2 regions of the Paenibacillus sp. FSL H8-0548 genome follow, and region 2 is predicted to be linked to the other one. Evidence: predicted binding sites of a transcription regulator. Region 2 holds the regulator's gene; the other holds the start of a gene.
The links. The regulator NrdR, encoded in region 2, represses ribonucleotide reductase genes. The targets are predictions, from matches to a motif close to AACACNATATATNGTGTT.
Positions count from the first base shown of each region.

Region 1: MHI37_RS12655 (adenosylcobalamin-dependent ribonucleoside-diphosphate reductase) is a predicted target of NrdR. The motif match lies at 12,959-12,976, and genes of this name have one in related genera.

Region 1 is NZ_CP152049.1:3,056,569-3,072,855, forward strand. Features, by position in the region: gene MHI37_RS12585 (GntR family transcriptional regulator) at 1-32, opposite strand, end outside; gene thpR (RNA 2',3'-cyclic phosphodiesterase) at 768-1,337, shown strand; tRNA gene MHI37_RS12595 (tRNA-Leu) at 1,826-1,909, opposite strand; gene MHI37_RS12600 (xanthine phosphoribosyltransferase) at 1,992-2,585, shown strand; gene MHI37_RS12605 (Rrf2 family transcriptional regulator) at 2,679-3,104, shown strand; gene MHI37_RS12610 (sugar ABC transporter permease) at 3,151-3,984, opposite strand; gene MHI37_RS12615 (sugar ABC transporter permease) at 3,981-5,288, opposite strand; gene MHI37_RS12620 (maltose ABC transporter substrate-binding protein) at 5,389-6,681, opposite strand; gene MHI37_RS12625 (divergent polysaccharide deacetylase family protein) at 7,196-7,978, shown strand; gene MHI37_RS12630 (N-acetylmuramoyl-L-alanine amidase) at 7,943-8,644, opposite strand; gene MHI37_RS12635 (YqzE family protein) at 8,780-8,968, shown strand; gene MHI37_RS12640 (hypothetical protein) at 8,965-9,858, opposite strand; gene MHI37_RS12645 (YqhG family protein) at 9,982-10,941, opposite strand; gene MHI37_RS12650 (SNF2-related protein) at 10,938-12,761, opposite strand; gene MHI37_RS12655 (adenosylcobalamin-dependent ribonucleoside-diphosphate reductase) at 13,041-15,653, shown strand.
Region 2 is NZ_CP152049.1:4,889,954-4,906,240, forward strand. Features, by position in the region: gene MHI37_RS21340 (hypothetical protein) at 1-333, opposite strand, end outside; gene MHI37_RS21345 (sensor domain-containing protein) at 498-1,301, opposite strand; gene MHI37_RS21350 (leucine-rich repeat protein) at 1,844-5,146, opposite strand; gene MHI37_RS21355 (hypothetical protein) at 5,876-6,553, shown strand; tRNA gene MHI37_RS21360 (tRNA-Ala) at 7,324-7,399, opposite strand; gene nrdR (transcriptional regulator NrdR) at 7,522-8,004, opposite strand; gene MHI37_RS21370 (alpha/beta-type small acid-soluble spore protein) at 8,244-8,462, shown strand; gene MHI37_RS21375 (lytic transglycosylase domain-containing protein) at 8,574-9,140, opposite strand; gene coaE (dephospho-CoA kinase) at 9,137-9,733, opposite strand; gene MHI37_RS21385 (MntP/YtaF family protein) at 9,749-10,459, opposite strand; gene mutM (DNA-formamidopyrimidine glycosylase) at 10,603-11,454, opposite strand; gene polA (DNA polymerase I) at 11,503-14,181, opposite strand; gene MHI37_RS21400 (EAL domain-containing protein) at 14,297-15,505, opposite strand; gene MHI37_RS21405 (GGDEF domain-containing protein) at 15,507-16,287, opposite strand, start outside.

The DNA.
Region 1 (16,287 bases), 1.8 Mb from region 2:
ATAGGTCGGCTGTCGTCCATCAAAAAAGCCATCTTCACATCACCACCAAACTGGTTAACTACTTATGTAACTAACCATATAACCAAAAAGTGCTATTGTCAATAATATTTTGAGAAATGGGCTGACCCAGAGATGGATTGGTCTTTTTTTGATTTGTAAAAATAAAACTTGGAAGCGATCTACAATGGTAAGGAAATAACGACCTGCTTGTCGAATAAGAAAGCAAATAACACGAAGAGGCAGGTATGAACGTTATCAAGCGATGTATCTCTATCTGAAGGGAAAATCAGTCAAGGATACCGCCGATTTCCTTGGTTCAACTTATATAATTGGGTTAGTTAGCTTAGGGAATAGCGCTAAGGGACGAGGCTACGCTGCAGTTTGTACAACGTAATTGACGTTACTTGCCTGACTCAATACGTACACTGTAGTTTGTGCAATAGAATGTCTATTCAAGGGCGATATTCGTTGGCTTGGAGCTAAATCTCCTGCAAAATTACAATGTAGCCAGCAGAAACCGCTCTCATGTGAGGTTTCTACTGTACGAAGTACAGTCTAGGCTGGAAAGGCTCCAATTCGCAAAGGTGATCCTGATTAAAGTGCCAAGTTGGATCGTGACGGTGATGGTATAGGTTGTGAATAATTTAGGATAAAGAGCGTGGAATGATGTCTCACAGGATGTTAAGGTGGATGATGTGTGGGAAGATTAATCTTATCATTTCTAGGTGAGACTATAATCGAAACTACTTAAAAGGGGTTTATAATCAATGAGTTCTGAAACATTACGGTTGTTCATTGCTATTCCTATCGATGAAAAATGGAGAGAGCAATTGATTGAAAAATCAACACTGCTCAAGTCAAACCTTCATTTTCAGAAATGGACGCATCCAGAGGATTATCATATTACTTTGAAATTTTTAGGTGATACCTCGGTATCTAAAATACAGCAGATAGAAAAGTTATTAAACAACGTTGCTGAAGTTACTGATCCATTTGAGTTAAGAGGGAAAGGGTGGGGAACTTTTGGCTCACAAACTTCACCAAATATTCTTTGGGCAAGTGTAGGAGGAGATTTGAATTCACTTACTGAATTACATCGAAAAATAGATGATAGTATGGACGGACTTTTCCCGAGGGAAAATCGTGTATTTAGTCCTCATTTAACCATAGCTCGTCGCTATAAAGGGAAAGATCAGTTGAAAACTTCCATTGAGGATTACTTTCCAGATGCTATAGAATCAGTTATTAGTTGGTCAGTTAAAGAAATGAAATTATATGAAAGCAATCTTCAAAAAAAACCAATGTACAAATCTATCGCATCTTTTAAATTTGTTTAATATAATAATTATTGTTCAGTTTTGTGTTGACGATCCAAGGGGGAAATCTATGAGGACATATATAATTCTTGAAGAACGAGTCAACAAAATAAAAAAAGTAATGCTATATGAAACGCATGAAGGAGTATATGTTTTTTTTATATGATACACACGAATGTGTTTTATCTCAGAAGCGTTTGGAGCCAAGGTATCCTGGGATGCTAGTAGTGGAGCGGCAAGTATGAAGTTGCAACAACCACGATAGACGACGCATCGCTTAGATGGTCGAGCACGTAGATGAGTCATATTCTGCCTAGATCTTATTAAGATTTATTCAGAAGGAGATCTCCGTGTAAACGACAAGGCAGAATCTTTATAATCACACGAAAAAACACACCTCCAATTGTTTTTGAGAACAAATAGTTAGTGTGCTTCATATGTGTATTGTGTTATCCAAGTGACCACTAAATCATTGACCCTGTGGATAAGCCATATTTCTTCAATAAGGATGCGGCCGAGAGGACTCGAACCTCCACGGCTGTTACACCACTAGAACCTGAATCTAGCGCGTCTGCCAATTCCGCCACGGCCGCATAATTTCTTTCAACAAAAAATATATTATCATGAATAGGATGGGATAGTCAATATTATTTATAAAAAATGGAGGGGTCTGCTGTGAAGCCATTAGAGCAAAAAATCTTGGACGAGGGGATTGTCCTAGGTGATCATGTATTAAAGGTCGATTCCTTCCTTAATCATCAGGTTGATCCGCAGCTTATGCATAGCATTGGACAGACATTTGCCCAGCTATTTGAGGCTGAAGGTGTTACGAAGGTGCTTACATTGGAGTCCTCAGGAATCGCACCAGCGGTGATGACTGCACTTTTATTGAATGTACCGTTAATTTTTGCACGCAAACGTAAATCCTTGACGTTGAAGGATGATCTTTTTACGGAGAAGATCTTCTCGTTTACTAAGCAGGAGGAAAGCGAGGTAACGGTGTCGCGTAAGTTTTTGAATGGTGAGGACCGCGTGCTGCTTATTGATGACTTTCTTGCCAACGGCGATGCTGCTCTGGGTTTAGGACGTATTGTAGCACAAGCCGGTGCGACGGTTGCAGGAATTGGCATCGTCATCGAGAAAGCCTTCCAGCCTGGACGAGAAGTGCTCTTGCAGCAGGGCTATCGCGTACACTCCTTAGCAAGAATCGCTTCATTAGATGGTGGTAAAGTATCCTTTGTTACAGAGTCTGCCGCACAGAACGTATGAAATGCATTGACAATGCAGCCTGCATGTAACTATAATGCTTACATGATTAGAAAAGCTTGATATATTTATTGAATTGGACAGGAGGTAATTACGTTGACTAGCAACCGATTTGCAGTGGCGGTTCACATATTGACGTTATTGGAGACGAATAAGACAGAACGGTTAACCTCAGACTGGATCGCTGGCAGCGTAAACACGAACCCTGTTGTTATCCGTAGAATTATGGGATTACTGAATAAGGCGGGACTTGTCGCAACGAACGCCGGGGTAGCGGGCGCCACGCTGACAAGGCAGGCAAGCGAAATTACGCTTTTGGACATTTACAGTGCCGTTCACAATCAAGGGCAAGACGAGTTATTCGCTATACATGAGAAGCCTAATCCGGATTGCTCGGTTGGCCGTCACATTCAATCATCGCTTGAATCAGCCTTTAGCGAAGCGCAGAAGGCGATGGAGAATAAGCTCGCAGATATTACGCTTGAGCAAATTTCGCAGGATATTGTTAATAAAATGAACTGAAGCAGCGTGAAGCTAAGAGAGGCCTATGAAGGCCTCTTTCTTCGTTTTATCCTTTGGTTGCTCCAGCCGTTAGTCCTTCGATCAAAAAACGCTGCAGGAACAGAAATAATAAGGTTACGGGTACGGCGACAAGGACAGCTCCTGATGCAAACATCGTAAATTCGGTGGAGTTGCGCTGGCTGACCATTTTGTAAAGTCCGACAGCTAAGGTCCGTTGTTCTTCCGTTCTTAGAATTAAATCCGCGAAAATAAAATCAACGAACGCTCCGTTAAAAATCATCAGACTGGCATAGGTGAGCATCGGCCGCGAGAGCGGTATAATGATGCTGAAAAAAACCTTTAAATGACTGGCGCCATCAATTCTGGCAGCATCCTCCAAGCTTTTTGGAATCGTATCGAAAAAGCCCTTGGCAACAAAGACATTCGTAATGATGGCTCCCGTGCTGTACACCAGAATGAGCGCCCAATGCGAATTGAGCAGGCTCATCGCATTCAGTAGGACGAAGATTGCAATCATGGCCATAAAGCCTGGAAACATTTGCAGCACTAGAAACATTTTAAGTGTTGTCTTCCGACCGACAAAACGAAATCTTGAAATCGCATAGGATGCGAACAGAAGCAGAAAGGTTCCGATAAGCGTAGAAAATAATGCGACCTTGAGCGTATTTAAAAACCATATCGGATACTTCGTTTTCTCGAACAAATCGACATAATGCTGAAACGTAAATTCACGTGGTATGAAGGTATCACTATAAAGGCTGTTCCCTGTTTTGAGTGAGGACAGAATAATCCACAAAGCAGGAAAAATGCTGATTACGGTCAGGACGCTTAAAATGAAGTAGCTTGCACGCAGCTTCCATTTGGACGAAGAAGTTTTCACTGGATCATGTCCTCCTCTTTGTAGGATCTTGTCCGTGTGTAGCTCCAGATCGAGAATGTAGCTACGATAACGAAGATGAATATGCCGATCACGGATGCAAAGCTGAATTGCGACTGAAGGAGTGCCAGCTTATACAGCCATGTTACGAGCAGGTCGGTATGTCCTGCGAATTGATAATTGATATTGACAGGCTCTCCGTTCGTCAGTAAATAAATGACATTGAAATTGTTGATGTTGCCAGCAAATTGCATGATGAGAAGTGGTGCTGTGGAAAATAATACCATCGGCATCGTAATGTACCGGAACTTATGGATAGAGCCAGCACCATCGGCATCCGCTGCTTCATACAGATCACGAGGAATGGTACTCAGTACACCAAAGGCAAGTATCATTGTGATGGGGATACCCATCCACATGTTGACGAGAATAACGGTGACCTTGGCCCAGAAGGGATCGGTCAGCCATGGAATTCCTTTTAAGCCAAAGAATTTCAAATAGCTGTTGACTGGACCAAACTGGTTGTTGAACATATTGCGCATGACAAGCAGTGACACCATATTCGGTATGGCAAAAGGAATGATTAGCGCTGTGCGCCAAAATTTTTTGAAGCGAATGGCTGGCTGATGAATGAGGATGGCAACGAGCACACCACCGATATAAGTCGTTACGGTAGCCAAAATTGCCCATACGATCGTCCATTGCAGGACGCCGGTGAAAGTTGTGCTCCAGGCCTTGATGTTTATCATTTTCGAAAAATTGTCAAAGGCTACCCAGTCCACAAGATTGGCGGGAGGCAAGATGGGATCAGCGTAATTGGTAAAAGCGATAAGAATTGAGAAAATTAATGGCAATATGCTCAAAAAAACGATAGCAATAAAAGGCGGCAAAAGTACGAGGTAGGCAAAATGCTTCTGTTCAAGCATAACCAACGATTGTTTGAATGAATTGGGGCGCTTGCCCCGCGCTCTTTCTGCACTTACGATATGAGCGTCTCGAATATTGAGAATGTAGTAAGCGGCCATAAGCAGTGCAGCGAGCAGAGCGACCAAGCCTTTAATCATCATAAAGATCGAGTGGTCGCCTTCAACAAGCTTCGTCATTTTGCCTACCTTCACAAAGCCGCTCGGCGTATCGCCAAGCGTTATGAGGCCATGGATATAATCGTAGAGCTCAAATATAAAAAAATAGATGCCAAGCATGCCTGCCGCCAAAAACAGCAAGCCCTTTAGCCATTGCCGGTTGTATAGTTGACCAAGACCCATGAATAGGATGGACAGGATTGCGGCTTTGCTTTTGCTGCTCATGAGGTTATAACCTCTCCTCTTCAAAAGATAGGGACTTCACCCGGGCCGCTGATGGGAGGGTGAAGTCCATTATTGTTCGCTGCCAGTGGCTCGTCAGCGATTATCTTGCTTTTAGACCGTCTTCAATCGTTTTGACCATGTTGTCGAGCGTAGTTTTAATATCGAGGCTTGGATTATCCCAAAGCGCCACGAAGGTTGCTTTCAAGGCCTCCCATACGAGATCGACGCCGGGAACGGACGACATAGGTACGGAATTGCTGAACTGTTGGAAGAACCCGCTTGTGATGGGATCATTTTTGATGAGAGGATCCTCGCCTGCTTGCTTGTTAGTTGGAATCGCACCGGTCAGCTCATAGTTGAGCAGTTGATTTTCCTTGCTGCTTGCGAAGTTGGCAAACAATCGGGCAGCCACGGGATAAGCGCTATAAGAGTTGACATAGTAGGATTTTACGCCAGAGAAGGAAATAGAATCATTGCCGTTAGGAAATTTCGGCAGCGGCGCCACGCCTAGATTCATACTGTCTTTAAATGCAGCGACCGACCATGGTCCGTCTATATTGAGCGCAAGCTTGCCTTCCTTGAATAGCTGTGTTTTGACATCGTACGTGATGTCGCCGGCATTCATTGGCAGTATTTTTTTGAGTGTGCGCATATATTCGAATCCTTTAACGGTATCGCCCTTGTTCAGTCCGATATCGGAGGCGTTCGTATTGTTGTCGCCAAACATATAGCCGCCATAGCTGCCGATGAAGGGATATGTATAATAGCCGACGAACTCCCACATGATGGCGTATTTATTTTTATCAGGATCGTTAAACGTATCGGCAAAAGCTACGATTTCTTCCCAGGTTGTAGGAGGTTCGGGGAAAATATCTTTGTTATAGAACATCGCATACGTTTCTACTGATTTCGGATAGCCGTACAGAACGTTATCGAAGGACGAGGCAATGATCGCCGTTTCTAGGTTGTCAGCTTTCGTTTCCTCTTCAAAAACATCGTTAGGCAGAAGCAATCCCGCTTTAATGGCTAAACCGATCTGATCATGAGGAAGGGTTAGAACATCGGCTGCTGTCTTGGAAGGGCCATCGGTCGTTAAACGGGCTCCTTGATCTCCACCTGCTACTACTTCTACAGTTACGGGAACGCCATATTTTTCCTCAAACGCTTTTCCAACCTTTTGCATATAATCCTGCTGCTCTTGCGCCTCCCAAATGACGAGTTTTGCACCCGCTTCTGGCTTTAGCTCCTCGTCGTTCTCTACTGCTGCCAGGTCAGTGCCTTGATTTTTTCCTGCATTTTCATTCACATTCGATTTGCCTGCGTTGCAGGCGGCAAGCGCAAGCACAAGGAAGGAACAGATAAGCGTAGTGACCCATTTTTTACTTTGCAACATTGTTGCACCCCTTTTGAATTTATTAAATGCATTCATGCCAATCTGAGCAAGGAACGATTAGAAGATCTCACCTCCAGAAGCGATGGAAAACAAAAAAAGGCACAACCCCGGTTACACATAATGTGCTCGAGGTTGTACCTTTACAGGTAACATCGCCTTTATATTGTGGTTTGAATTCCACGCATGTTGTATGATACGCCTTCATTATATAGTGGCTTAAAAGCGCTTGCAAATACCATTATCGATCAAAATCATCCGAATATTAGAACAAATCGTCCGTTTACTCCGATTTTATGGATAAAGATGTCTATTTCTCTTATTTTGTAATTTTTGTTCTGATGGTTTCCAATGTTATTCTATTTCGTTAGCATATTTTCCAGTCTCTTCACAAACAATGATAGTAAAAGGTGAGGGAAGTGCAGCAATGAAGAGCAGGAATGAATGTTTAGAGAGAAAATCTGGAGCAAACAGAAATAGCGTGAGGATCAAAGCCTGTAAGAAAGCGAGCTTTATTATGGTTATTACTGGTTTTATTTTAGCTATTGGAAGCTTTAGTGTCTCTAATGAGGTCTCGGCAGAGCCGCAAGTGAACCGAACGATTTCCATTGTTATTGATGATTTTGGCAATGGAATGAGCGGAACAGCAGAAATGCTGAAGCTTCCTGTAAAAATAACGGTAGCTATCATGCCTTTTCTGCCAACAACGAAGCAGGATGCAGAGGAGGCCTACCGCTTAGGCCATGATGTCATTGTGCATATGCCGATGGAGCCTAATAAAGGAATGAAAAAGTGGCTAGGTCCAGGAGCATTGACGACAGATTTGAATGATGCTGAGGTTAGGAAGCGTGTGGAGGAGGCTATCAACGATGTGCCTCATGCGATTGGTATGAACAACCATATGGGCTCGAAGGTAACATCAGACGAGAGAATGATGCGAATCGTGCTTAGTGTGTGCAAGGAGCGGGGCTTGTTTTTCCTCGATAGCCGGACCTCCTACAAAACCGTTGTGCCAAAAATTGCAGCGGAGATTGGTGTTCCGATCGTTTCCAACGATGTTTTTCTAGACGATGTCCATTCGGTGGAGCATATTACGAAGCAGATTGGCATGCTGCGCAAGCATTTGGAAGCACACGTGAGCTGCATCACCATAGGACATGTTGGACCAGGCGGTTTGAAGACAGCCGCCGTTCTCAAGCAGTCTATCCCTGTGATGCAGCAAAACGTGCAATTTGTGAAGCTGACAGCGCTGATTAATGGAGGATTAATGAATGATCCACTTGTATTGCCTAATTCCTGAAGCGATAGCCGCAGCAATCTCCTCTTGACGCAGCGGATCTGTCAGCATAGCGCGATCGCTGCCGCTGCTAATAAAGCCCATCTCAACGATTACAGCTGGCTGCTCTACCCGTTTGAGCAAATAAAACGTCTTTCCTTCACGTGGAAGGAAGGCCGTTTTTTGTTGTCGGTTAAGCGCATCCTGAATGCAAAAGGCGAGAAGTGAGCTTTCTCCATTCGTTTGATGCAGAACAAGCGGTCCTTTTTTCGTTGGCTTCTTGGACCAATTGACATGCAGGCTAATCAGGAGCTCACTTTCAATTTCCTCCGTAAGCTGGCGTCGATGCGATAAATCCTTGCGATGTCTGGAACGCGTCATATGCCAGCGATTGTCTTCACTTAACGCATAATCTCCTGTTCGATTAAGTACGGCGGGAATGTTGTGACTGCGCAAAATCGTATAGAGCTTTCGGGCAATCGCCAAATTAATGTCTTTCTCGAGAATATCGGATGAAGTGGCTCCGCCATCTACGCCGCCATGTCCAACGTCAATAATGACAACGGTGGATGGAAGCGCCCAGTCCTGATCGGTGCCTACGGGCAGCATAGGCCAAGCAGCAGCACTGGACGAGCTGATACAAGAAGCGATCAAACAGGCAAATAAGACTAATGTCATTCTACGAAACATGTTGACGATACCTCCAGCTTGCTTTTGTCATAAGGTTATCGTGGCTATTTGGAGGAAAACTCATGCATGTTTACTTACGGATACTGCTGGGCAAACTGAAAACATCATAAGAAAAGAATTTAAGGGGTGGGAGATATGGCGAATAGCGATGAATATGTAAAATATATGACGGAGCAATTAGTAACCTATCTGGATACGCCAAGAGCAGAACGAAAGCAGACCAGATCGTCAGCCAAAGCGCTAAGAGAGCCTTGGCTGACACGTTGGTTCGGCTGGGGACCGGTCAGCGTCATCCTATGGTGGAGAGGCAGATCAGAGCGTTAGCGGTAGAAGCTGCCAAGCTCAAGCAAGAGCAGAACTGGAATATAGCGGCGAATGGTGCTGTCCTCTTCCGCTTCTAAAGCGACATAAATATGACCGCTGCTCCATTTGTTATAGCCGACAACAGACCACACATAAAGCATCTGACCATCAAACAGCTCTGCTGCATAGCGGAGCTGTTCTTTGCTGTTTATTTTCGTGAATAAGGAGCTATAGGAGTCTGAGCGCAATGGAAGCGGCTGCTCGGTCAGCCAAGGCAGCTTATCATAAGGATTGAATGAGGGCAGAACGACTTGCTTCAAGAGACTGCTTTTCCCAGCTGTGTAAAGCTGTTCGGCTTTAGGTATTTTGATGGTGGAAGCTGCAAGCCAATCGTTAGCCTCTGCAGGCAGCGCTTCGCCGCTGGCGGCATCTGTATAAAATTCATGATGATCTGCGTTCACTTTCCAAGCAGCGAGCAGCGGGTGGACATACAGTGCTTCTATACCAGCAGCTGGTTCTGTTAGCTCAAGCTGCTTGAGCGAGCGTGAGAGCGTGTGATTATCGAATAGGGGGCGGGTTCCGGAACCATATTCGCCTAGCTGATAACCGCCGGCTTCAACGGCATGAACGATGAGGTAACCGACCGTAGTGCTGCTGTGTTTAACGAGCACCAGCCAGCTATGAGTACCTGGACCAATGGGAGAAATATCGAGCGTTGATTGTTTCCATTTGGCAAAAGCCGGCTGTACGGCAAGCTCGTCCACCCAGCGCTGCGCTTGCTCCTGAAGCGGCTCGTAGACAGAGGTGGAAATCGCAACGGCGGCAGCAGAATGGGGCTGTATTCCGCCAGCATACAATACGACAGCAGTTAACACGCATGCTGCTGTAAACCTAATGAATTTTTTTGACATATTTATCACCTCATTGCTATTGTAAGGGACATGCTTCAAGAAGACTGTTACAACATGTCGTGTGAGAGCGGCCTTGCGGCCGCTTTTTTTTGACGTATTGGTGCGGATAACGTCTAAATGCTGTCATTCGATGCCTTCGAGATGGAAGAGGCCGCAGTTAATGGCGGACGCAGTCACACGTGGCTCGTATTGCCAACGTATCTCGGATTGGCGCTGAGTAAATTGTTCCTCGATGGCTGGTTTATTTTCTTCAAGTCCATTCTTGATTAGTGGCTCATAATAGCCTCTAATTCGCTCAAGCTCTTCCTCAAGTCTTGAGGAAGCACTCTCCGCCCAGCTGTAATCATAGCTGCGAAGCTTGCGCTCCAGTGCTTGCTCAACGATGGCAAGCGCCTTGTTAAAGGAGATTCCGTTTTTGGTGATGTGAATATTGGCTGGCAGACGAGGTGTGAGCTTGCGCTCCAGCAGCCGATCGTAAAAATGCTCGACACATTGCCCCGTTGCCAGTGAAATGCCATAGCAATGAATTTCTTCTCGCTTGCGGTCGCATGCGAATTCCACCCGCATATTGACGCCAAGCCATGTGGTATAAGGAGTAGACGAAAAAGGATTAGCGCTGCGTTTCTCCGTCTCTTGGAACATTTGAACGAAGCTGCCTTTCGCCTTTGCCGCATCGAACAGCTGATCCAGCTTGCGGGCGCCAAAAAAAAGATCCTCGCGAGGCACGCGTGCGGGAGCAGCCAGGCTTCCATGCACGAACCCCAATGAGCGTCCTAGCGCTGCGTTTGCCGCGGCATCCTGCGCTGCGATTGCTGGGTCTGCTTCCTCTAGGCTGACTTCATTTTTTTTCAATTCCTCTGCCGCGTCATACTTGTTTTTGTCCGTAACGAATAGGTAGGTCATCGTCTCGGGCTCACCGCCAATGCGGTCCACGAAGCTCCAATAATAGGGGCGATTCGTCAGCTCGCGATCAGCAAGGGGAGACAACTTTACCGTGAAATGAGAGGGCGATTTTTCTAAAATTGAACATTCTGTTGCCTCTAAATAGCGGCTTACAAATTTGTGCACCTGCTTCTCGTTCAAGGCTGCACCTCCACGGTTTGTCCAAGCGTATCTAAATTGACAAGCAAATCCGGGCCTGTCGGCAGCGGATGGTCTCCAGTGAGCACCTCTTCGCGGATGCGGCTAAGCGAAGAGCCCAAATGATTAATCTTTTGCTTCAGATCGGTGTCGTTTCCAGATTCGAGCAGCATTTTTGCAAGCCTTTGTTCAATGGAGCCGTCACCCTTCTCAAATCGCTCCAGAATATGATCCAGCTCTCCGATTACGAGCTCGAATAAATTGATTTTTTCATGCAACAAATTGACGATATGCTCCTCAATCGTACCGATTGTGCAAAGGTTGTATATTTTAACATCCTCCTTCTGCCCAAGTCGATGCACACGTCCAATTCGCTGCTCCACTCTCATTGGGTTCCATGGCAGATCGAAATTGATCATATGGTGGCAAAACTGCAGGTTTATGCCTTCCCCGCCAGCTTCCGTAGCAATTAATATTTGAGCGCGGCCGCGGAATAAATCCATCATCCAGTCTTTTTTGCCGCGGTTCATTCCGCCTCGATAGGGAACGGCAATCATATCCTGTGCACGGAAAAACTGCAGCAAATATTCTTGTGTGGCTCGGTACTCTGTGAAAATGATGACCTTGTCATTCATTTCTTTGACGAGCTCCATCGCTTTTTCTGCTTTCGTATTTGCTTTAATATTTTTTATTTTTTCTACAAGCTCCCATATTTTAGGACGCATAGGCGAGTCCTCTGACGTTTTCTTGAACAAATTAACGAGAGTCAAAAATACAGCATCGCGGCTGCTGCATACCTCGCGCTGAAGCGTGACAAGAGAGAGCATACTGGAGAGGTCACCGCCGCTTTCCTCATAACGCTCCTTGACGAAGCTGGTAACGGCGTCGTACAGCGCTTTTTCTTCCTCAGACAGCGTAAGCGGAATGTTTTTAACAAAACGTTTCGTGAAATGAATGCCGCCGTCACCTCTACGATTCCGAATCATGATGCCGGACAGCGCTTCCTGCAGCTGGTCTTCGTTTTTGGGCATCCGCTTGTCGACGACAAAATTAGCAGCAAAATCGCTTTGACCGCCAAGCTGACCTGGCTTAAGCAGCGTTATTAAATTAAAAAGCTCATCCATATCGTTTTGAATAGGAGTAGCAGTGAGCAGCAAACAATATTTTTTGCGAAGTAAATTAGCAAACTGGTAGTTTGTCGTTTTCTTGTTTTTCAGCTTATGGGCTTCATCAATAATGATTAAATCATAGTCGGTTTCAAGCACCAGCTCGCGATGCGGCTCACGCTTGGCTGTGTCGATAGAGGCAACGACGACATCGTAGCCCCAAGTATGCGCCTTCTTCTGAGCAACAGCAGATATGCCAAACTTTTGATTAAGCTCTCTGACCCATTGCAGCACGAGAGAGGCAGGTACGAGAATTAAAACCCGCTTGACGAGTCCGCGAACCATATATTCCTTGAGCACAAGACCGGCTTCAATTGTTTTGCCGAGTCCTACTTCATCAGCTAAAATAGCTCGACCTCCCATTTCATGCACGACCTTGCGCGCGGTGCTGATTTGATGTGCCATAGGCTCGAAGGAAGGCAGTGATCGCAGACATAGCAATTGCTCAAAGCTTTCAATCTTTTTGGCATGCTCAGCCTCCAAGGCAAGCTGGAATAACGTCCAGTCATCCCAAGGTCCGCCTTTGGTCATTCGGCCTTGCAGCTCATCAAACCAAGAGCGGTCACATTGAAGGTCGACGAGTGGATGAAGTTTTCGTGTGGCGATGGCAGCACTGTTCTCGGCTGACGCAGCTTGCGGCGATGTAGGGAATGTCATTATGTGCAGCTCCTTCCGTAGCAAAAGGGATAAGTTATAAACAGTATTGCCTTTTCATTCAATATTAATAAGAAGCTGAATAAAAAAGAGGTAGGACAAGCAAATGCATGAGAGTGGTCATGTAAGCGATGACGATCGCGAATTACAGCTGAAAACGAATGTGAATATCAATATGTGGTATAGTATAATGATTTAACAACACAATATATTGTGCTAATGACAACCGAGATTTTGTACATAGTATTGTAGCTTGGTTATTTTCAGGAAGAGGTGGCACTATTGGAAAAGCTAGTCGGGAGTAAGCTAGAGGGATTGAGTGAAAAAATATTTTTGGATCGCTATGCTTGGAAAAATGCAGATACGAGTAATACCGTTGTCGGTGATGTCGTGCTCGTCCTGACGAAAGATGATCCCAAGTTTCCTGTAAAAGAGGTAGGGGAGGTTGTTTCTCGTGAAGGCAGCAAAGTTTCGGTAAAGCTTAGAAACGGCGAGCTGTTTGAGTCCAGTGTGGATAAGCTTACTCTGACGATTGAGAAAACACCTGAAGAAATGTGGGATCGCCTGGCAAGCGCGATGGCTTCTGTGGAATCCGAGCCCCTGAAGCAGAAGGAATGGCAGGAAAAATTCAGATATATTTTGGACGATTGGAAGCTCGTCCCGGGTGGACGAATTGCTGCTGGTGCAGGTGCAAGTGAAGAGCTGACCTTGTTTAACTGCTATGTAGTACCATCGCCAAAGGATAGCCGCGGCGGCATTATGATTACGCTCACGGAAATGACGGAGATTATGGCGCGCGGCGGCGGCGTTGGGATGAACCTGTCATCGCTGCGGCCGAAGCGTGCGATTGTTGCAGGGGTAAACGGTTCTTCCAGCGGTGCGGTATCTTGGGGAGGATTGTTTAGCTATACGACAGGACTGATCGAGCAAGGTGGAAGCCGTAGAGGTGCATTGATGCTCATGCTCAACGATTGGCATCCCGATGTGCTTGAATTTATAACCGTTAAGCAGACCATGGGCCAAGTGACAAATGCTAATTTGTCTGTATGCGTAAGCAACGCTTTCATGAAGGCAGTCAAGGAAGATGCGGATTGGGAGCTCGTATTCCCTGATACGAAGGAAGAGGGCTACGACGAGCTATGGAACGGTGATTTGGCGGAGTGGAAGCAGCTAGGCAAGCGGGTCATCCATTACAAGACGGTTCGTGCTCGGGAAATCTGGCAGGCTATTATTGATTCCGCATGGAAATCTGCTGAGCCTGGCGTCGTCTTTATGGAGCATTACAATCAAATGTCAAACAGCTGGTATTTCAATCCAATTATTAGCACAAATCCGTGCGGTGAGCAAGGTTTGCCTGCATGGGGGGTATGTAATTTATCAGCTGTTAATTTATCGAAGTTTTATGATGAAAAAAATAATGATGTCGATTGGGAAGAGCTTGCGAAGGTAACGCGTTGGTCAGTAAGGTTTCTTGATAATGTTATTGACAAGACTCCTTATCATTTTGAAGAAAATGAACGCAATCAGAAGCTGGAGCGCCGTATCGGACTCGGAACTATGGGTTTAGCAGAGCTTATGATCAAGCTTGGCGTAACCTATGGCAGCGCGGACTCATTAGTATTTTTAGATAAATTGTATGGATTTATTGCACGTGAATCTTATTTGGCATCGACTGAAATTGCTGCGGAGAAGGGCTCTTTCCAAGCCTTTGATGCTGAAAAATATGTGCAAAGCGGCTTTATGAAGCATATCATTGCGGAATTCCCTGAGATTGGGGAGGCTGTTGCTGCGCAAGGCATGCGAAATGTGACGGTCCTGACACAGGCGCCAACCGGAAGTACAGGTACGATGGTCGGAACCTCGACAGGGATCGAGCCTTACTTTGCATTCGAATATTTCCGTCAGAGCCGGCTTGGCTTTGATAAGCAGGATGTTCCTATTGCTGCACAGTGGAAAGAGGCACATCCGGGAGAGGACCTGCCTGAATATTTTGTAACCTCGATGAGCTTATCAGCCGAGGATCATATTCGTGTACAGGCGGCGATTCAGCGCTGGGTAGACAGCTCAATATCGAAAACAGCAAATTGTCCGGCAGACTTCACGGTAGAAGAAACAGGGCGGCTCTATGAGCTGGCATTCGAGCTTGGCTGCAAAGGCGTAACGATTTACCGGGACGGCAGCCGCGATGTGCAGGTGCTGTCAACGAAGAAGGAAGAATCGGCTGAGCCTGCGGCTGAATTGCCTTTGGAACCAGAACAATCAGCTTCACAAGATATAGTTAGCGATGAGCATTTTGACGCTGATCTGGTCGAGGCCGCTGTACCTGCTGCTCTGGTGCAAGCAGAGCAGGGACTGGACAAACAATATAAAAGCAGGCCACAGGTGCTTCGTGGAGCAACCTATAAAGTAAATACACCATTTGGCATGGCCTATATTACGATCAATGATCTAAATGGTACGCCAGGTGAAATCTTCTTGAATGTCGGCAAGGCAGGCTCGGATGTATTTGCCATGGCTGAAGCGTTAGGACGGGTATGTTCATTGTTCCTGCGCTATGGCGATCACGGCAATAAGGTTAAGCTGCTTATCAAGCACTTGAAGGGGATTGGCGGCTCCGGTGCGATTGGCTTCGGGGTAAATCGCGTGGAATCAATTGCTGATGCGGTGGCGAAATCGCTGGAGCTGCATCTTGCCAGCGCAATGGATCAGGGAATTGTGATCGATTCGTTAGCTGAGCATGCTACAGCAGCGGAAACTAACCAATCCTCCTATTCGCAAAATAAAAAGGTAAGCGCCGGCTCGCTAGATTTATGCCCTTCCTGCGGCTCAGCCGCATTGATCAATATTGAGGGCTGCAAGCAGTGTAGTAACTGCGGCTATAGCAAATGTAATTGATAATCCATTTCCTATTGTTATCATGGGTTGTTTTGTGACGCGACAAAGTATTTCAGATAAGTGACTAATGGGAGTTTTGATGTAGATTCATGCTGTCAACTGAGCACTTGAACAAGAAACTTAAAAAACACGGCAACAGACATTTCGTTGCCGTGTTTTTTTACTTTTCTATGGTTTGAAGGAGAAAATTCCCGAAATTATTATCGAAAAAAATGTCTCGCACCAAGATATATTGCTTGCAGCTAAATTCGCCACACAAACCATATTGTACAGCCGACGCCGAAGTTCTTTAACTTGAAAAGAATTGAGTCCTCTTTTATTTAAATTAACGTGGGAAAGACTACTCATATTCTTTAGTTCAATGACAGGAACGGAAAATCACATTTGACAAATGTCCAGAGCGATTTTTTGTTTTAAATATTTTGAACCTCATCATAGTTATACTTCCACTCTAAGATTCCATCAAGCTTACAACTGCAATTCTTAAACCTGTGATGTTTCATTATTGCTGGGTGCATGAACAAAGAGAAAACAGTTACGTTGGCACAAATAAGCTCCGTACTTTACTATGCGTGGGGCTTGTTATGCTAACGGGCGGTTTAGTTAGATGAAAAATGATAAAATAAGGTATCTA
Region 2 (16,287 bases):
GATGCCGACGATAAAAGCAATCCAAGGCGCGACATACTCTTTCACTTTTTTTCTAATGATTATGAAAGCACCTGCTCCAGCCACAAAAAATTCGATAAACACGGTAATCAAATAAACAGTAAATGAAGTATTGTCTGATAAGGCCGACGGTTCGTTCCAATTATTGATACTTAAATAAACACCGAGCAAGCAGACGAGAAGCGCAATTCCTGAGGCGATGCCAATATAGATGCGCCAGTTGGCCCTCGGCCTCTCCTGCGCCCAGCCGAACCAGCTAAAGCTGAACATCCCAAAAATCGCTGCATACATCGTATAGTCACGTATATAGTCCATATTAATCCTCCGATCGAATAAAAGATGAGCCTTGCCAAAAATCTTTTACATATTATAGCACGTATGTAACTTGGCGCATTATTTTGGTGAATAATTTCATATCCGAAGTAGTAACAAGATTGAGTGCCCTGAGTGAAAAGTATTTAACTTCAAAAAAAAGAGAGCTACAAAAGCTCTCTAAAGACTGGCTGTATCATCCCTTGAGTGGGCTGATCCTCTTGGTACTTAAAATATTGCGATGACTGAACCTGCGCATGTATTTGTGATTCCGCTGGCACTGGCTGCTGCTGCTGCTGATATGGCTCATCCACATACATAATTCTACGCTGAATTTGCATAAGCCCATTTACGACGCGAAGCGCGATCCAGAAAAGCACCAATCCAACGCCTACGTACAGCATATATTGCTGATTATAGGTCCAATCGATATGAAAATAATTAAACAAGTTATTTTCTAAAATATCCAGCTGTATTTCATTCATTAAAATGATGTGCACGACTGGAAGAGCAATAAATCCTAGTCCTAGTGAAATCACCGTTACCATAATAACAAAGAATACAATGCCTGTTACAAACCTTAGTAATATGAGCAGCAGATTTCGAATGAACAGCCCACCGTCAAATCCTCTCACCATTCGCATCAACCAGTTCTGCCCAGCTTCAGACTGATGATTGTAAGTATTCGAAAAAGGAGGAGTTGGTAAACCTAAAATTTGTCTAATCATGCTTTGTTCAAAACTTACAATCCCATTCAACAGCTTAGCTACTCCAAAAAATAACGGTATTCCGATAAAGATTGGAGTTAAACCGATTGATAGTACAAGCCCTGTTATCGCTACTGTAAAATAGATAATCCCTAACGGGAGGGATAGCAATAAATAGAGGATCGTTGCATAGGTTTTGGGATTAAAAAGCACCCAATTCACTTTACCTGTCGTTGCTTTTGCATTCGCTTCTATTGCCTTCATCTTCAAACACTTCCTTTGGCTTCATAAGTCACGCTTTAAGTTATAATTCCATTATATCTGCCTTATTTGTGTGACATAACCGTCTTAGGAAGTGTCAGAACCTAGGCTTTAGACTAGGACTGATCCTGTTCAGATGAACTTAATAAAGCAAAGACGCTAATTCATCGCGTTCCTTTCTCATTTTTTTCCTTCATTCTTCTAGCCCGTTCTATATTAGTAGATGGTTATTGACACTTTATATTACAAATCCTTTGGCCTCACGATAGAAGAAGTTTTTGAGCTTTTGAAAGAAGTTTATTGAACATGTAGATATGAACAAAAAAACAGTCCACGAAATTAATCGTGGACTTGAATGGTTTATTTAGTGGACCTGGGGGGAACGAACCGACGACCTCATCTCTCCACTGGCAGCGATGAGATACATTCCTGCACCAAGCGGATCCACTTAGCTTTAGACTGCTGCGTACTCCTGTAATATACCAAGCCTCTTGTCAACCAAAAACAACCTACATCAACTCTCAGGCGGCAAAAATTTGTATTCCTTATGGATTAATATATTGCAAGTATAGAAGCATTCGCCTAAGCATCACGGCGCTTTGCGCTCTGGAGGCACTCGCTTTGGGAGCAAATGTCGTACCCGTCATTCCCTGAATGATTTCGATTCCGACCAACTGCTCCGTCGCATCGGTCGCCCAATTGGAAATTTCAGCTCCGTCGGCAAATGACAGCAGCGTATCTGTGTTCTCTGTCGGTATCATTTTCCCAGCGAACGAGATTGCTCTTATGATCATAACAGCCATCTGTTCTCGGGTGATGCTGGCATTTGGACGGAATGAGCCGTCTTCATAACCGGTGATCAAGCCTGCTCGCTGCGCCGTGCCTACCGATCCGGCGTACCAATTCGCCGCTGTCACGTCCGTAAACGGTTCGCCTGCGCTTGCCTCGGATAATCCGAGCGCTCGTACAAGCAACGCTGCGAATTCAGCGCGAGTGATCGTATTTTCCGGATAAAACCTTCCATCAGGCAAACCGTCTATGATCAGCTTGTTCGCCAGCAGCTCGATATCCTTTTGCGCCCAATGTTCGCGTAAATCCAAGAACGTTCGATCAGATTGAATGACCGTATATACACCGCCTTGAACCACATGGATGGTCACGGTTCCATCGCTTGCAAATGATGAAGGCACAAAATGCATCTTGTTTTTCGCATCTATCCATACGACCGTTGCTTTGTCCGAATCGACCGCAGCCAACTGGTCACTCTTCCGTTGTACGTAGATACCGCGCCAATCGCTAACGGCCTGACCGTCAATGTCCAGCGAAATCAGGATCGGCTGCTCAAGCAATGGAACGGCACCTTGTTTTTTGATCGTTTCCTGCAAGGAAAGATTTGCCGCATCGGACACCTGGATAATCGTTGTCGCAAGGTTTCCTTCCTTAGGCATGTTCCCGATTACGCGGAACGGAATCCACAAGCGGTTTCCGTTCACCGTCACCTGAACGCCAGCATCAGGTTGTTCGTACCTCACACTCTGAAGAAACTCAGTTGGCATACTCACCTTAACTGCTGGACCAAGTCCATCAACGACAATAAAGACATTTGTTTGGCCAGAGCTCAGCGACTTGGTCAACTGCTCCGTTGTCAAGTGAAGCACATTCACGAGTTGTCCGTCAGCCGTCAGCTCAGTCGTAACACTTACCTCCGTACGGATGCCGCCGAGCATAATGGTAGCCGTGTCCGGGGCAACGGTTCCTTGATTCCCAGAAACCGAACCGGGAGATGAAGGCCCGATGTCAGTAATGGCGATCTCTTTAACCGATTCATTGCCTGCCAAATCCTTGGCATAGACAGTGTAGACGCCATTCGAGGTGACGCTGAATTTCTTCGCGGCTAAGATAGCAGTTCCAGCACCATCCACAAAATCATTTATACCATGACTTTCCTTCATCCAAGCAAGATTCGTCAACGTATTGCCTACCGCAATCCCAAATATGTTTTCAGTTACCGTTACGTCTTTTCCCAAACCGCCGTTCTCTCCAGCGACTAAAGTAAGAATTGGCGAAATCGATACAATGCGAATTCCACTCGTATCCACAGCGGTATACGCAAGTGAAGCAGTGTCACCGTTCAACATCGCAATGTTCGAGCCGGTTGGGAGATCCAGTCGCGGAGCGATGTCAATGCCATCCTCGTCCGCGAGTCCTTCCGATACTTCGTATGAGAAGGAAAGCTCGTTCATTGGCACTCCGCGTACTCCCGAATAAAGGGCGTAGACGATTTCGGACGCATCACCAGTACCAATGATGAGTGGAACCCTTGGCGTACCAGTAACGATTACATCATAAGCGTACTTCAAAGTAAAGCGTAATACCCCGCTGTTTCCATAAAGATCTTCAGCAGGCACTATCAACACCAATTCGATCCAAGATGCTTCAAACTGCTCCAGACTGGCATATAAAGCTGCGGCAGCCGTATCCAGCTGATTCTGGGTTTGATTCGCCGAATCGTCTGCTATGCCTTGCCCAGCCAAGATTGCCGCTTGCAAAATCGCTCTAGCCGCACCGGACGTCTCTCCTACTTCCGTACCTTCAGGATGATCCATCAACGCCTGATTCGCCTCTGCAATCCGCGCTTCCAATGCGGCAGCATCGCCAGCTTGAATAATCGCTCCTTCGAATACTTCTACCGCAGCGCTCAAACTAGCGGCAGCCGTATCCAGCTGATTCTGAGTTTGATTCGCCGAATCGTCTGCTATGCCTTGCCCAGCCGAAATTGCCGCTTGCAAAATCGCTCTAGCCGCACCCGACGTCTCTCCTACTTCCGTACCTTCCGGATGATCTGTCAACACCTGATTCGCCTCTGCAATCCGCGCTTCCAATGCGGTTACGTCGGCAGTAACGATTTCATTGGAGAATGCCTGAATCATCGCGTTCAAATCGGCGGCAGCGCCATTCAAATCGGAAACTGTAGTTGCAAAAGTGATCAAATCGACAAATAGCTCAGCATTGTCAAGTGCATCCATCAAATCATGATAATACTCCGACGACACTTGTCCGATATCTGTGCCTGGCAAATGATTTTTTAGCAACTGCTTTGACGTAGTCATCGCATCGAATAAAGCTGTACTATCAACAAATGTGAACCCTTTGCTGAGCGCAAAAGATTGTACGACTGAACCTGAGAAACCAAAAATCTTTAAATCGGCCGGAATTGCTTGATTGTTGTTGAATGCGAGTGGATCAATGACTGTCGATCTGCTTAGCAGCGACACGCTTGATAAATTGTTATAACGGAATGCGTAACCCCCAATACTCGTTACACTATCAGGGATCACTACGCTTGTGAGCAGGTTGTTTCTAAAAGCAAAATCACTAATCATTGTCAAATTGTTCGATAGGTTCACGCTTGTGAGCAAATTATCTTTGAATACTTCCTGTCCTAAGCTTGTGACACTATCAGGGAGAACAAGGGTGGTAAGCATATTTTTTTGAAATGCTCTTTCGCCAATACTTGTTAAGTTTTCCGGGAAGTCCACACTCGTGAGAAAGTTATATCCAAATGCATCATTGCCAATACTCGTCAGACTGTTCGGAAAAACCACGCTTGTGATATCGGTAATATAAAATGCCGTTTCTCCAATTGCAGTGACCGGTAATCCTCCCAATTTATTCGGAATAATAATATCCACGGCAGCACCTCTAGGGAAATCCGTAATTGTTGCATGCTGGCCGTCAGTCGTATACGTATAATTGCCCTCCTTGAGCGCATACGCATATGGGACCTGCGATAGGGACGTCCAACAAATAACCAAAGCAAGCAATGGGAAAAAAGCTGATTTTTTCATATTTTATCTCCTTTCTGTACTTTTGCCACCGTCTTACATTGTATCAACGACCAATAAATGAATAATGAAAGATTCTGTCGTTAATTAGCTAAAAACCGCGAAGCATCGAGCCTTCGCGGTTTTTCAATTGACGAAAAAATATTTTTTTGTCATCACATCAGCGTGCGAACATGTTGAATTCCATGTAAATCAATAGAGGTGGAACGTGCTTTTCACTTGTCCTTGTATCCTGCATCCATTGATTGAAAAGCAATTCTTGTTTGTATCGGGAGAAAACTTACCGTTTCGATCATTTCAATATCAGCTGAAAATAAAAACTAACGGACAGATGAGTCGCTGCTAGCGATGCGCTTCCTTATTAGCAATTGCCAACGGTCGTGCATGTGAAACGTTTCCATTAGTGTTCTCTTACTACATATAAGGAAGTAATAAAATTACTAATTTGTTGTTTTTGATAAATCAAATCTTAATCTTTCCACACATAGGGAATTTCAAAACAACCAATGCTTTATTGACAATAGTGTCGATGCGGATACGGTATTTATAAGATACCCTTCCGCAAGCTCATCTAAATGAATTTCCTACAAAAATGGATTTCTTACAACTTAAAAATATGATGTTAAAATTCCCAAGACCATTGTATAATAATTCCATGTGACGAAGAACGTCCTCATCCATCTTTTGATGGTTTGGGGGCGTTTTTTTATTTCTAATAAGGAGTTGGTGGGGATGAAAGGATTCCTTGAAGCGCATTCGGCATTTATCCAATATCACTTGGACCGTCGCTCGGGTGAAAGGAGGGGAAGACTGGAAAGAGGACATCAGCATGCAGAAGAACTATTCGCAAAAAATATATGGTGGCCAATGAAAGGTCATTTCGATCATTTGCATCCGGAATATGAGGTATTAGATTGGCGGGGTAGACCCTACTTTGCAGATTATTTGATTATGCCGGAATCATGGAGAATTCTCATAGAAATTAAGGGCTTCGGAGAGCATGTGACTAATATGGATCGCAAAAAGTATTGTAATGAGCTAAATCGAGAAACGTTTCTTAAAGGCATGGGGTTTCATGTCATTTCGTTTGCCTACGATGATGTAGCTCATCGACCAGAGCTCTGTATTTATCTACTCCGCACGGTGCTCAGTCGATTCGAATCAGTGAATTCAAAGGTAGAACGAGTATATTTCGCAGATCAAGAGATCATTCGATTCGCTATATTTCTAGCTCGTCCGATTCGACCCATCGATATCTCTAGACATTTCTCAATCGATCATCGAACAGCATTAGGGCATCTGCAACGACTTTGTAAGAAGGGTTGGTTATTACCGATTTATCACGGGACAGGGCAACGAGTTCTATATTATGAATTAACACGGCAAGGATTGGATAGTGGCTTATGGTAACCTACAGTTTAATTGAAGATTAGAATGTTGCGGGTGCGGGTGCGGGTGCGGGTGCGGGTGCGGGTGCGGGTGCGGGTGCGGGATTTTCTAGTTTTCCACTCTACCCGCTATAACTAAATGGATTTCCTACAGTTAGTATATCCTTGGGCGGAACATTCCTATAACTAAATGGATTTTGTCCAACTAGTTTGATCAAAATGTACCATTTCATTCGAAATACTCAAATCTAAATGTAGATTTTCCATTTAGTAACCTAATAAATCAATAAAACGTCCAAACTAACTACATAAAATCCATTTAGTATCACTCTAAAAGGTTCCAGCTTTTCAGAGCTCCCTGCGCGCGGCACGAGCGCCCCCGTAAAGCGGTTCAATTCCTGCTCTACATCTCCAACAAATCAAAAAAAGCTACCCGAAGGTAGCGTTTTATCATCGATTTGGTGGAGATAACTAAATGGATTTCCTACAGTTAGTATATCCTTGGGCGGAACATTCCTATAACTAAATGGATTTTGTCCAACTAGTTTGATCAAAATGTACCATTTCATTCGAAATACTCAAATCTAAATGTAGATTTTCCATTTAGTAACCTAATAAATCAATAAAACGTCCAAACTAACTACATAAAATCCATTTAGTATCACTCTAAAAGGTTCCAGCTTTTCAGAGCTCCGTGCGCGCGGCACGAGCGCCCCCGCAAAGCGGTTCAATTCCAGCTCTACATCTCCACACAAAAAAAAGCTACCCGAAGGTAGCGTATTATCATCGATTTGGTGGAGACTAGCGGGATCGAACCGCTGACCTCTTGCATGCCATGCAAGCGCTCTCCCAGCTGAGCTAAGCCCCCGTAATTCTTTATGTCGGTAGTCAATTCTTATCGGGAATTGTAACCTACCACTCTGGACCGCCAACTGAGCTAAAGCACTAAATGACGACAAGATTGATCTTAGCACAAGGTTGCTAGAACTGTCAATCTTTATCTATCATGCCGTTCAGCGGGTGTTTGGAGAGCAGATTATTGAGCTCCTTCATGAACATATCGATGTCTTTGAATTGACGATATACGGATGCGAAACGGACGTAAGCTACCTCGTCGACCGGATAAAGCTCATTCATGACAATCGAACCGATATCGCTGCTGTCTACCTCGGCATGCGCCGTTGTGCGCAGCTCCTTCTCCACCTCAGATACGATTACCTCCAAGCGCTCAACTGGCACAGGACGTTTCTCACAGGCGCGGATAAGACCACGCAATATTTTGTCTCGGCTAAACTCTTCACGGCTGCCATCTTTTTTGATCACAATCAGAGGCGTTTCTTCAATCATTTCAAAGGTAGTGAAGCGCCGACTGCATTTTTCGCATTCACGGCGTCGACGAATCGATTTGTTTTCGTTTGCAGGTCTGGAATCCAATACTTTTGTTCCGGCAAAATCGCAATATGGACATTTCATGCTGCGTCAGCCTCCTTTCTGGGTTGTAAGAAGAAACGACTACGTCGTCCTCATCTAAGGACAAGAAATTTCTTCCCAAAGTATAGGCGGAGTATGAATGCAAAATTCACACTTACCTATATTTCAAAAGCCTCTGAAAACGGGCATTCTTAAATATTTTTGATTTCCAACTAATTCCTGTAATGAAGTTTTGATTTTTGCACATAATACTTTTACCAACCGCAAGGAGGTGAACATACATGAGCGCATCCCGCAGCAGTAACCAACTGGTAGTGCCACAAGCGACAGCTGCCCTTGATCAATTGAAATATGAAGTTGCTCAAGAGCTAGGCATCGCAATTCCGCAAGACGGATACTACGGCAACATGGCTACAAGAGACGCAGGCTCGATCGGTGGATCTATTACCCGTCGCCTGGTACAAATTGCCGAGCAATCTCTTGCAGGTCAATACAAATAATGATTAATTACTTGTTGTATGAATAACGGAAGCTTTGGTACGCCCGCCCACGAAGTGGCGGGCTTCCAAGGCTTCATATTGTTTTCGTTGTTGTTGGTGCAAAGCAGCAAATTAGAGGCTCGGATATAGATCCTTGTACTTATTATAGTAGTAGAATACCCGTTTTACATAATGTCTGGTTTCTCCAAATGGAATTTGCTTTACTGATTCCATTTTACCGTCCCATACACCCGAGTCAAGCCATTTCCGAACGTTTCCAGGGCCAGCATTGTAAGCAGCTACAGCTGCAACTTTATTTTGATCAAACTGCTGATCCAAAGATTTCAAATACCATGAGCCGACCTGAAGGCTGACATCCGCACGATTTCGAAGCATGTCCTCATTTACCTCGTTAAAGCCAGCCTTTTGCACAACCCAATCAGCCGTTTCTGGCATTATTTGCATGAGTCCAAGCGCGCCCTTTTTCGAATCCTTACCTGTCTTATAATTGGTTTCACTCCGTATAATCGCAGCTACCAAATGAGGCTCCACGCCGTAATTTGAGGCGCTTGCACGAATGTCTTCCTTAAAGTGCACAGGATACATCCAAACGGCGAGCCAATCTGATTTAAGAAACAAAATAGTCATAAGACCGAGCAGCAGTATGAGCAGAACTCTTTTCTTCTGCAGTACTCTCATAGCAAGCTCTGGCTTTTCATAAATTGCTGTACCTGCATCTCTGTCTGTTCAAAAGTCCCACTATTATCAATCACCCAATCCGCTTTTTGACGCTTCTGCTCAATATTCATTTGCAGTGCTACCCGGCGGCGGGCTTCTTCCTCAGACAATTGATTGCGTTCCATTAAACGTGCATGCTGTACCTCAGCTGGAACATATACAACCATTATACCCTCATATAGGTTCTCCTGCTTCGTTTCATACAAGAGCGGTATATCCGCAACGACTAAACGGTTAGGAAACTGCTCCGAATAGCTATGTAATCGATTCTGCATAGTTGAGCGTATAGCAGGGTGGGTAATCGCTTCAAGCTTCGCTAACGAGGCTTTGTCCTTAAATACGATCTCCCCAAGTGCCTTTCGGTTAAGCGAACCGTCCTCTTCCAATACAGCTTGTCCAAACGTAGAGGCAATCGCCTCTAATGCTGGTTCACCCGGAAGAACGACTTCCCTTGCAACTTGATCGGCATCGACCAGCAGTGCACCGCGTTCTACGAGCATTTGTGCGATTGTGCTTTTACCGCTGGCAATACCGCCGGTTAATCCGATTATCATCCATTTCACCTCAATTTATAACAGCTTCATAATTCCCATCGCAATTAATAATACACCTGGCACGATAGATAATGCTTGCATGCCTCGCCAAGCAGAGAACCGAAAGCCAAATCGAATGCCTCCTACGAGAAACAATGCGCTGGCTGCCATGATCGTCAAAGCAGTCAATAAGGAAGGCAATCCAATCAATGCGGCTCCAAGACCTGCTCCAAACGCATCCAGCGACAACGCAACTCCTAGCATAACGGCTTCCGATGCGGATATCGTACCTGATTTGTCGACATCTGCCGCTTGTGGTGTCCGAAGAATTTGAATGACAAGCCCTAGACGCTTCAGCTCTACCATGACAACAAGCGCTGTGCTGGCGATCTCTTGGGCCTGCGGCTTCGTACTCCGCTCCGCTGTTCTTTGTTGATCAGATTGCCCTGTACCCTCTTTGATCTCATTATTTTGCTTCCCGCGTCTAAGCTGCAGCAGTGCGTAGCAACCAATCAGGATGAGCACGCATGCCCCAATAAGACGCGCAACGAACTCGGTAAGAAATCCAGTCAGCCAGCCGCCAACCTGCATCGACAAAAAAATAATGAGACCAGAGCACAAAGTGATAATGATAACAGAGAGCAGTGGAATTCGTATTCGCCGCAATCCATACGTAACACCGACACCAAATCCATCTAAACTAACGGCAAACGCAAGCACTAATAGAGAAACAACATGCGCGAACAATTATTAAGTCCCTCCCCGCACAGCGGCTGCACCACTCACCAAAATCGCTGCGAGTAGTCATCCGCCTAATGACCGTAACACACTTATCATATGCGGGGAGTATTTGTCTGTGCTTGTCGAGATTTAATTGCCTTTTTTTCCTGCTATGCTTTCAATGCCTTAGCGTCTGCAAACGGTTGGCATTTACTGCAAATATGCGTTCCTCTGCCTCCGACCGTGAACTTTTGGATCGGTCTTGCACAAGCTGGACACGGCTCATCCTTCTTGCCGTAAACGAGCAGCTGATGCTGGAACATGCCCATCTCGCCTTGCCCGTTCACATAAGATTTAATGGATGATCCACCCGCTTCTACTGCATGCTCCAATGTTGCACGAATCGCTTCGTACAGTCGTTTCCATTCTGCTGGCTTAAGTGTATTCGGCGTGCGTTCCGGATGAATACGCGCTTGGAACAAAGCCTCATCGACATAGATATTGCCAAGCCCGACAATATATTCTTGATTGAGCAGCAGCGGCTTAATTTTAGACGCTCGCTTCGCAAGCTTGCTGCGCAGTACATCCACCGTAAAGCCAGGCTCAAGCGGTTCAATGCCCAGCTTGTTTAACGGAGGCAGCGCAAGCTCTTCTCCTACTTTGAATAGATGCATCGTGCCGAACTGGCGCACATCCTTATAACGCAGATCCGTCCCATCTTCAAAATGGAAGATCACATGCGTGTGACGCTCCACCGTCTCCTCAGAAGGAAATACACCATAGCGCCCTTCCATGCGCAAATGCGATACAAGAACCAATCCATCCAAAATAATTCTCAAAAATTTGCCGCGCCGTTCAACCGTTTCGATCGTATGTCCGACAAGGGCATCCGCAAATTGTTCAGGCTCTACTGGACGCTGTATAATACGCGGGAGTCTAACGGATACCGATTGAATTCGTTTTCCCGCTACAAGTTCGATTAATGTTCGTTTTACGGTCTCTACCTCTGGCAGTTCAGGCATTTCTCCTCACCTCAACAACCATTATACCTGAAATCGCCCGTAAATGGGTTACTTTGCTTCATACCAATTGTCACCGTAGCTCATATCCGCTTTCAGCGGAACGTCCAGCTTAAGCGCTCCGGCCATGACCTCGGGCACGAGCGTCTTCATGAGCTCAAGCTCATCCGCAGGAACTTCAAACACGAGCTCATCGTGTACCTGCAGCAGCATGCGGCTCTTCAAATTTCTCTCGCGCAGCGCCGCATCCATATGCACCATCGCTAGCTTAATAATATCTGCCGCAGTTCCTTGAATCGGCGTATTCATTGCCGTACGCTCTGCGAAGGAACGCAGATTAAAGTTGGAAGCATTAATATCATTCAAATAACGTCTTCGCTCCAGCATCGTCGCCACGTAACCATCTTGGCGAGCTTGTAAAACGATATCACTCATATATTGACGGACGCCCTTGAAAACTTCCTTGTAGTCCTCGATGAATTTGCCAGCCTCTTTGCGCGTAATGCCGAGGTTCTGAGAAAGTCCGAAATCGCTGATGCCATACACAATACCGAAGTTAACCGCCTTCGCGGAACGCCGCATATTGGAATCTACTTGATCAGCCGTCACGCCGAATACATCCATCGCGGTCTTCGTATGGATATCCATATCCTGAATGAACGCTTCCTTCATATTCTCATCATTAGCAATATGGGCCAGTACGCGAAGCTCGATCTGCGAGTAGTCGGCTGCAAGAATAAACCAGCCTGGCTCAGACGGAACAAAAGCTTTTCTAATCTGACGCCCTTCCTCAAGGCGAATCGGAATATTTTGCAGGTTAGGAAACTGACTGCTTAACCGGCCTGTTACCGCGATCGTTTGCCGATAATAGGTGTGAACCTTCCCCGTCTCCTTGCGCACCTCCTTGAGCAGTCCCTCTACATAGGTGGACTGCAGCTTAGTGAGCTGGCGATAGTGCAATATAAGCGGGATGATCTCATGATAGGGTGCTAGCTCCTCCAACACCTCAGCGTCTGTGGAGTAGCCTGTTTTTGTCTTTTTCTTGGCAGGCAAGCCGAGCTTATCGAACAATATGTCGCCAAGCTGCTTAGGCGAGCTAATATTAAACTCTGTGCCAGCATGCTTGTATACGTCACTAATGATGGTCGTTAGCTGCCGCTCAAGATCGCGTCCTAGCGCCTCCAGCTCTTCCTTCTGAACCTTAATGCCCAGAAACTCCATACCTGCAAGAATGCGGGACAATGGCTGCTCCATGTCAAAATAAAGCTTGCTCATTCCCGTCTTGCTAAGCTCCTCCGTTAATAACGGAACAAGCAGGCGAACCGCTTCTGCTTTGAGCGCCAAATGCCGATATAAGGTCTCAGCGTCAGGCACTTTGAATTTTGCGCCTTTGCCATAAACCGAATCGTCAGATGGCAAGATAGACAGCCCTTGTTTATCATTAATTCCGCTTAGCGTCTGGCTCGCTTCAGTTGGGTCAAGCAAGTAGGCTGCTAGTTGAACATCAAAAGCTGAACCCTCAAAGCTGATCCCGCTCCACTTGAGCGCAAGCTCAATTTTATGTAGGTCAAAGCCGTACTTCGGCTTGTCCGCTTGTTCCAGCCAGCTCCGGAGCCCAGCAGCGAACGGCTGCTTCAATACCGAGTATGGAAACGCAAATACGGCAGATTCAGTAGCAATCGCGAGGCCGATCAGCTCAGCATGATGAGGATTTTCACCTATCGCTTCCACATACAGCCCATTTTTGTCTGACTGAGCAAGCAGCGCGAGCAGCTGCTCCAATACAGCAGCATCCTGCTCTGACTCAATGAGCTGGATATTCAGCTCCGCCGCCGCAGCCTGCGCCTGCTCCTCCATATCGCCTGCATCCTCGCCTAGCTGCAGCCGTTCGATAAGAGACTTAAATTCAAGCTTGCGGAAGGCATCCGCCAGCTTCTTGTCCTCGTAGCCATCGTAACGAAGCTCTTCCATGCTCTTCTCAAAGGGCACCTCGCGGAATATCGTCGCCAGCTTCTTGCTCATCGTGGCGTCATCCTTATGATTCTCGATATTTTCCCTCAGCTTGCCCTTCAGCTTGTCCAAGTTTTCTAGAACACTTTCCACTGAGCCATGCTCATGCAGCAGCTTTAACGCGGTTTTCTCGCCTACGCCCGGCACTCCAGGAATATTATCGGACGTATCGCCCATTAGACCTTTTAAATCAATGATTTGCATCGGTACAAGGCCATATTTTTCTTGAATCGCTGCTGGTGTATAAATATCGACCTCGCTGACGCCTTTCCTAGTAACGGCTATGGTCACCTTGTCTGAAGCAAGCTGGAGCATGTCCTTATCGCCAGTAACGACGATCGTCTCGACGCCCTTCTCATCAGCTGCCTTTGTCAATGTGCCGATGATGTCATCAGCCTCATAGCCGGAAAGCTCGAACTGCGCAATGCTGAACGCATGCAGCAGCTCCTTAAGTACTGGGAATTGCTCTGACAGCTCGGACGGCGTCTTTTGTCTTCCGCCTTTATATTCGGTGTAGCCTTCGTGGCGAAATGTGATTTTGCCTGCATCGAACGCGACAAGCACATGGGTCGGCTTCTCCTGCTCGAGCAGCTTAAGCAGCATCGTTGTAAAACCAAATATCGCATTCGTATGCTGGCCAGTAGAATTAGTGAGCGGCGGCATTGCGAAAAACGCGCGATATGCAATACTATTTCCATCAATTAGCATCCATTTTTCCATAGGGAATCAACACCTTCTTTATGTAACATTGATACCGCTAAGTATACCACAAAAAGGGCTTTTCCCAAGCATCGCCGCTAAAAGGAAAGCCCTTTTCCATTTATGATCCTGACATTTAACCAAATGCAGCCGGTCTGCCTAACAAATATCCTTGTGCATAATCAATTCCCATTTCACGCAATTTGGCAAGCTCCTCTTCGCGCTCGATCCCCTCAGCGATAATCGCAATATCCATTTTGGCTGCCAGCTGGATTAAGGTATACAGAATATGCTCCTTCATCTCGTCGAGATCGATGTTTTGAATAATAGACCGATCAACCTTCAAGTAATCCGGACGAAGCTCAATGATCGATTGCAGCGACGAATAACCTGCGCCTACGTCATCTATCGCAATTTGATAGCCTTGGCTTCGATAATGCTCCAGTGCTCGCTTCACCGACCCAAAATCGGCAATCGAGCTTCGTTCCGTTATTTCAAATACGACTTTATGCGGCGATAGTTGATGCTGCTCAAGCAGGCTAAGCGTCTGCCCTGGAGAGAAGCTAGGATCCTCCATAATTTGCGCCATGACGTTTATAAACAGCTTCTGCTCCTCCTTGAGCGGAATACAGCCGTCTATCGCTTTCTCTCTTGCCAGCCTGTCGAGCGCGTAGGTTAACCCTTCTTGCTCGGCAAATTGAAACAGCTCCATAGGTCCTGGAAACCACTCTCGATCCTCTGTCCGCGTCAGCGACTCGTAACCAAAGATTTCACCTGGTCTGCGCAGTGACACAATCGGCTGGTAAACAGGATAGATGAGCTTTTTCCTGATCATGCGCTCGAGTGCCCGACGCTTCAAGCTTCGTTTCATCGCGCCAGCGGTTTGACCGTGCAAAACCGCCTTTTTCATCACACCATACCGACTCAGCTCATCTGCTATAGCCCCGTCCGCTTCAGAGACTGCAACACCAACGTGAAGCAATCCCTCTTCTTGAAGCTTAGCCTCGTGATTTACTCTATGTATAAATTGCTGTTCCCACGCCTCTGTATGCTTATGGGCAAACTCAAGCAGCCATCCCTCTAGAAATGATGGGCATCCAGCCGGCAGGCTGATGTGAATAAACAGATCCCCTTTTATCCAAACCATACCTTCATACAGAGCGGAGTCTCTGAATAATGCTTCCACTTCGCTCTCGACAAAACTGCGCCATTGCTGCTGGAAAGCAGCAACGCTGCCCCTCTGATTGGCAGTGGAAATCTCCCATGACATATAAATCATGCCGAGATGGCTTGGAGACCCGTCTCCTTCGTCCTTTAGCTGCTTTAATTCCTGAAGTTGTCTCACGTTACGCTCGTTCCCCTCCATGATGCATTCCTGTTATTTGATCCATGACATAGACACTTCCTTTGAGCGCCTTGGCTTGCTTCTTCAGTTTAGCTGCTAATCTCGGAATATCCTCCGCTGCCAGCGGCACCTCGCCGTCCCACAGCATGAGCGACAAAGAGAGCGTCACGCCCTGCTGCTCAATGAGGTTGCCATGTCGATCTTCAACTGTCGTTACTTCAACCCCGCCATAAAAAGCTTTAATTCCCTCTTCAAATCTGATGATTAACGATTGGCATAGACGCTCCGCCGATTTTGCGCATGTCACCATTATGAAATCATCACCGCCGATATGCCCGACAAAATCCCCTTCGACGCCGTGCGGACCGACTTCCCGGCGCAGTAGATCTGCAACATAGCGAATCAGATCATCACCCAGACCAAAGCCAAAAAAATCGTTATACCATTTAAAATAATCAAGATCCGCGTAAATGACTGCGAACGGCTTTTTTTGTCCAATGCGGCGCTGCAGCTCATGCTGAATCTCCTCATTGCCAGGCAAACCTGTGAGTGGATTAGCTGTTCTTGCCGCTTCTGTCCGCAGCGTTGTCATACACTCCAGTATCGAGCGGATGGAGGCCGCTCCTGCCATCTGTCCTTCTTTGGTAATCAGGACTACGTCATAGAGCTGAGAGAAATCCCTGGCCATTGCCAGCTGAGATACAAGCTCTACGGGCAGCTGTTCATCAACGATCAGCGGCTGCTTGTTCATAATTCGCTCTACAGGCCTGTTCCAATAAAGA